2 regions of the Kluyvera georgiana genome follow, and region 2 is predicted to be linked to the other one. Evidence: predicted binding sites of a transcription regulator. Region 2 holds the regulator's gene; the other holds the start of a gene.
What was found. Region 2 encodes CRP, which controls carbon source genes, mostly activating them, when cyclic AMP is high. Its sites were predicted from a motif close to ATGTGANNNNNNTCACAT; they were not measured.
Positions count from the first base shown of each region.

Region 1: rbsD (D-ribose pyranase) is a predicted target of CRP. The motif match lies at 1,215-1,232, and genes of this name have one in related genera.

Region 1 covers NZ_CP158865.1:4,929,750-4,932,918, forward strand. Annotated here, with positions in the region: gene rbsA (ribose ABC transporter ATP-binding protein RbsA) at 1-700, opposite strand, end outside; gene rbsD (D-ribose pyranase) at 708-1,127, opposite strand; gene kup (low affinity potassium transporter Kup) at 1,302-3,169, opposite strand, start outside.
Region 2 covers NZ_CP158865.1:425,871-429,039, forward strand. Annotated here, with positions in the region: gene ABTW00_RS01965 (YccS/YhfK family putative transporter) at 1-1,219, opposite strand, end outside; gene crp (cAMP-activated global transcriptional regulator CRP) at 1,274-1,906, opposite strand; gene ABTW00_RS01975 (OsmC family protein) at 2,211-2,615, shown strand; gene ABTW00_RS01980 (phosphoribulokinase) at 2,677-3,169, opposite strand, start outside.

The DNA of each region.
Region 1 (3,169 bases), 470 kb from region 2:
TCAGCAGATCTTCATTCAGGCTGGCGACTTCGCGTTCGGCAATAAACTGCCCGTCGCGGAAGACCGTCACGTCGTCGCAGATCTCGAAAATCTCTTTCATGCGGTGGGAGATATAGACAATCCCGCGCCCCTGCGATTTCAGCTCGCGGATGACGCGGAACAGGGATTCGGTTTCGGTGTCGGTCAGCGCATCGGTCGGTTCATCCATGATGATGACCTTTGATTCAAAGCTCAGCACCTTGGCAATTTCGACCATCTGCTGATCGCCGATCGAGAGGTCACCCACCAGACGGTCGCTCTTAAAGCGCAGATTGAGTTTGGCCAGCAGAATATCGGCCTCGGCATACATCTTCTTCCAGTCTATTTTGCCAAAGCGATTCACAAACTCACGGCCGAGGAAAATGTTCTCGGCAATCGTCAGCTGCGGGATCAGGTTCAGCTCCTGGTGGATGATGCCAATACCGGCTTCCTGTGAGGATTTTGGGCCGTTAAAGGTGGTCTCTTGACCCAGCCATAATAAAGAACCGGCGTCGCGGGTGTAGATCCCGGTCAGCACCTTCATCATGGTGGATTTACCTGCGCCATTTTCGCCCACCAGCGCCATCACGCGGCCAGCGTAGACGTTCAGCGCGGCGCCGGAGAGCGCTTTGACGCCCGGGAACGATTTATCGATCCCTTTCAGTTGTAAGAGTGCGTCCATGATGGCCTCAGAAGGTGACGCCAGCACAGAGAATGATATTCGCATACGGGGAACATTCCCCGCTGCGAATCACCGCCTGACTGTCTGCGGTTTGTTGTTTGAACTGCTCGTGCGAGACGTAACGAACGTCAATGCAATTTCCCTGGTGTTGCTGCAGTTGCTCGATGTGCTTGAGCAACGTTTCGTGAAGCTGCGGATTATGTTGTTGAATTTCCGCGGCGAGAATGGCGGCCTCGACCTGCATCTCTTGCGTCACCACGCCCAACACCTGCATGAAGGTGGGAACGCCCTGGGTTAGCGCCATATCAATGCGCGCCGTGCTACGAGGGATAGGTAAACCCGCATCGCACACCACCAGCGTATCGGTATGACCCAAACGGGAAATAACCGACGAGATTTCAGAGTTGAGTACCGTACCTTTCTTCATATTGTTTTCTTGCTCCACTAGCGAAACGTTTCGCTGTCATAAGTGTAGTCTGAAGAACGCGCAGAAAACCATCATCAGGTTATAGAAATGTGATCGATATCGAAACGTTTCGCGAACAAAGAAGAGGGGATAAAAAAACACCCTCCGTCAAAATGAGGGAGGGTGTTGATAGCGTTAAATTTCGACCTGGGTGCCCAGCTCAATAACGCGGTTTGGCGGGATCTCGAACTGATCGGGCGCGCGCAGCGCGTTGCGCTGGAGCAGCAGATACAGCTTACCGCGCAGGCGCAGGTACCACGGACGCTTGCCGACAATCAGCGACTCATGCGACATAAAGAACGACGTCTCCATCATCCGGCAGCTTAAACCTTCCAGACCACAGCGGTGGAACACCTCTTCCACATTTGGCGTTTCACGCCAACCGTAGCTGGCCACCACGCGCCAGAAAGTTGGCGAGAGCTGCTCAATCTGCACGCGTCTCACGTTGTGCACGTACGGCGCATCTTCAGTACGCAGTGTCAGCAGAATAACGCGCTCATGAAGCACCTTGTTGTGCTTGAGGTTATGCAGCATGGCAAACGGAATGACGTTCAGCGCGCGCGACATATATACCGCGGTGCCCGGCACGCGGACCGGCGGCGATTTCTCCAGCGAGGCGATCATCGCTTCCAGAGAGTTGCCGTGTTCGTGCATCCGGCGCAGCAGGCGGAAACGCTCGCTTTTCCAGGTGGTCATGATGGTGAGCATGATCAGCGCTAACGTCAGCGGCAGCCAACCGCCGGAGACGATCTTATCCAGGTTCGCCGAGAACAGCGGAATGTCGATGCACATAAACGCCACAAACAGCAGCGCGACAAAGAACTTATTCCAGTGCCAGTTTTTACGCGCCACCGTGGTAAACAGAATGGTCGTCAGGACCATCGTCCCGGTAACCGCAATCCCATACGCCGCTGCCAGGTTTGAGGAGTGCTCAAAGCTAACAATCACGATAACCACGGAGATATAGAGCAGCCAGTTGATGAACGGAATATAAATCTGCCCCGATTCCATCTCTGAAGTATGGATAATGCGCATCGGCGACAGATAGCCCAGACGTACGGCCTGGCGCGTCAGCGAGAAGACGCCGGAGATCACCGCCTGAGAGGCGATAACCGTCGCCAGGGCGGCGATAATCAGCATTGGAATCAACGCCCACTCGGGCGCCAACAAGAAGAAGGGGTTCTTAATCGCTTCCGGATGCTTGAGCAGTAGTGCGCCCTGCCCAAAGTAGTTCAGCACCAGCGACGGCAGTACCACCGAGAACCAGGCCAAACGAATCGGCAGCTTCCCGAAGTGCCCCATGTCGGCATACAGCGCTTCCACACCGGTAATCGACAGCACCACCGCCCCCAATGCAATAAAGGAGACGGTTTTGTATTGCAGGAAGAAATTGACCGCCCAGTATGGATTCAATGCCTGCAACACTTCCGGGTTGGCGATAATACTGCGCGCGCCGAGGCCTGCCAGCAGCAGGAACCAGATGAGCATAATCGGCGCAAACAGTTTACCGACCATGCTGGTACCGTGCTTCTGAATCGCAAACAGCAACGTCAGGACAATAATCGAGATGGGAACGACCCAGGTATCGAGCTGCGGGGCGATAATTTCCAGACCTTCTATCGCCGACATCACCGAAATCGCCGGGGTGATAACCACTTCGCCATAGAAGAAGCTACCGCCAATCAGCCCAAGAATGACCAGGACAGAAGTCGTGCGCGCAGACGTATTACGCCCCGCCAGAGACATCAGCGTCAGGATCCCCCCTTCGCCGGCGTTATCTGCCCGCATCACGAAGGTGATGTATTTGAGAGATACCGTTAACAGCAATAGCCAGAAGATTAATGACAGAAAGCCAAAAACCGCGTCACGTTCGACGCCAAAACCAAACTGGCCAGATAAACATTCACGAAGCGTATAAAGAGGGCTGGTACCAATATCGCCGTATACCACGCCAATTGCAGCGAGTGTAATCGCTGATAAAGATTGTTTCTTATCAGTGCTCA
Region 2 (3,169 bases):
TCGCGCCGTAACCGTTTTGCGTGACCAGCAGCACCGTCATCAGGATCCAGTACGGTTTTGGCAGGTGCAGCGCCGCGCCCATCAGGCTGGCGATGCTCAGCATCACGCTGAGACGCGCGGCGTTACGCAGGGCGGGAGAGCGCAAAGAGAGGTAGCTTTTTAACGCGGGGAACAGCGGCAGACGGCGTTCTTTGTCGGCCATCAGGTTACGCGGGTACAGCGGGCGCTGGGAGCGCAGCACGCGGGCAATGCGGCTGAAGTGCCAGGCACAGAACTGACCAACCGGGTTATCCGGGTGCTGGTCGGCAATTTTTTCCAGCGCGCCAATCTGTTTATCCATGTTGAAGCGGGTAGGGTAGCGGTGATAGAGGATATCGTCCGCCAGCACGCGCAGGCGTGCGGCTACCGTCTGGGCATTCCAGCGGATCACCGCTTCCGCATGGCTGCGTTCAACCAGCTTCTGCACCTCTTCCGGCTGGTGCAGGCTGACGGAGATATGCTCCTGCAAATCCAGCCCTACCTGGAAGGCGCGCAGCAGGCGCTTATAGTCATTGTGCTGGTTCGCCGCCAGCATGTGTAGCTGCTGGTAGCATTGGGAAATCAGGTCCACCACCTTTTGCTGGCGAGTCAGCAGCGGCGGCAGCGCGGTGTTGGGATCGGTATGCTGAGTCAGTAAGCTATATTTTGCTTCGCAGTAGTCCGCAAGCTGACGGTAAAGCAGACTGAGCGATTCTCGCAGCGGCTGCTCGCGCCACATCCAGAACCACCACCAGTTGAACAGCCCGTACCATAATGTTCCCAGCGCGTAGATCAATAACGGCTGCCAGATAGGCATATTCCCTGCCAGGCTAAGGGTAAAAATGGACGCAATCAGCGAAGCGGGCAGCAGTCGTCCGTGCAGGGCGCTGATCTCCGCCGTAACGCCAAGCAGCAGCGCCAGCCCGGTCAGAATCAGTGGCAGAGGTACATCGCGCGCCAGCAGCAGCTGAACGGCGAGGCTACATCCTGCGAACAGACAGCCGCCAATGATCAGACGCTTGAAGAAACGTTTATGTGGCGTATCAAGCCCGGCAATGTTGCAACAGGCGGGCACCAGCGAGAACAGTAGGCCCTGCTTGAGATGACCGAGAAGTAGACCAATGGCAACGGGCAGACACAGCACCAGCGTTTGCCGCAGTGCATAGTTGACTTCCGGGTGGTAAATCAGCCTGCGCCACATAGGGGGAAAACAAAAACGGCGTACTGCATGACGCAATACGCCGTTTGGGCTGGATTAGCGGGTACCGTAAACGACAATGGTTTTGCCGTGTGCGGAGATCAGATTCTGATCTTCCAGCATCTTCAGGATACGGCCCACGGTTTCACGAGAGCAGCCCACGATCTGGCCGATTTCCTGACGAGTGATTTTGATCTGCATCCCGTCCGGGTGGGTCATTGCGTCAGGTTGTTTTGCCAGGTTCAGCAGCGTCTGCGCGATACGACCGGTGACGTCGAGGAACGCCAGGTTGCCAACTTTCTCAGAGGTCACCTGCAGACGACGCGCCATTTGCGAAGAGAGACGCATCAGGATGTCCGGGTTAACCTGGATCAGCTGTCGGAATTTTTTATAAGAGATTTCAGCAACTTCACAAGCGGTTTTTGCCCGTACCCACGCGCTGCGTTCCTGGCCTTCTTCAAACAGGCCTAACTCACCGATGAAATCGCCCTGGTTGAGGTAAGAGAGGATCATCTCTTTCCCTTCTTCGTCCTTGATGAGTACTGCCACTGAGCCTTTTACGATGTAATACAGCGTCTCTGCTTTTTCACCCTGGTGAATCAGCGTGCTCTTCGATGGGTACTTATGAATATGGCAATGAGACAAGAACCATTCGAGAGTCGGGTCTGTTTGCGGTTTGCCAAGCACCATGCGCGGTTATCCTCTGTTATAAGCTCTTCCCGGCGGCAAAAGCATTGCGGCCACCGGTTGCAATAGTATCCTTCCCGTTACCTGGGAAGTCGGCTGTCGCATACTGTCGCAGCCTGTAATGTGATGTCCTCTGCATACATGCAGTACGTTTATGTATTACCGTAGCATCCTGACTGTTTTAGCATAGCTTTAGCCGTGTGTCTCCTGGTGTCTCGCTTCAGCATGACGTCGATCGCCTTCCATTGCGAGAATTGTTATGTGCGCGTAATCTGAGAAGAAAATTGCAACCTTGGAGTTAAAAATTATGCAAGCGCGTGTGAAATGGGTTGAAGGGCTGACCTTCCTGGGGGAGTCCGCTTCTGGGCACCAGATCCTGATGGACGGCAACTCTGGCGATAAAGCGCCAAGCCCGATGGAAGTGGTGCTGATGGCCGCAGGTGGCTGCAGCGCTATCGACGTGGTGTCTATCCTGCAGAAGGGGCGCAATGACGTGACCGACTGCGAAGTGAAGCTGACCTCCGAGCGTCGTGAAGAAGCGCCGCGCCTGTTCACCCACATCAATCTGCATTTTATCGTCACCGGTAAAGGGCTGAAGGATGCGGCGGTTTCCCGTGCGGTGGATCTGTCTGCGGAGAAGTACTGCTCTGTTGCGCTGATGCTTGAAAAAGCGGTGAATATCACCCACTCCTACGAAGTGATCGAAGGGTAAGTCCTTTGCGAGCAACGGCTCCCTCGTTCCTTCGGGGAGAGGGAACCGTCCTGTCAATCTGCTAGTTTCGACCTTCCATTAAACGCTGCACCAGCGGCGTCATGATCAATTCCATCGCCAGCCCCATTTTGCCGCCGGGAACGACCAGCGTGTTCATATGCGAGATGAACGAACCCTGCAGCATGGCCAGCAGCCACGGATAGTCGATGTTGTCGAGGTTGCGGAAGTGAATCACCACAAAGCTTTCGTCCAGCGACGGAATGCCCTTGGCGGCAAACGGGTTAGAGGTATCAACCGTCGGCACGCGCTGGAAGTTGATATGCGTGCGTGAGAACTGCGGCGTGATGTAGTTGATATAGTCTTCCATCGAACGCACGACCGAATCCATCACCGCTTCGCGGGAGTGTCCGCGCTCGCTGGTATCGCGGATCATCTTCTGGATCCACTCAAGGTTAACGATTGGCACAACGCCGACCAGCAGGTCGACGTGGCGTGCGACATCATGCTGTGGCGTCACGACGCCACCGTGCAGCCCTTCGTAGAACAGCACGTCG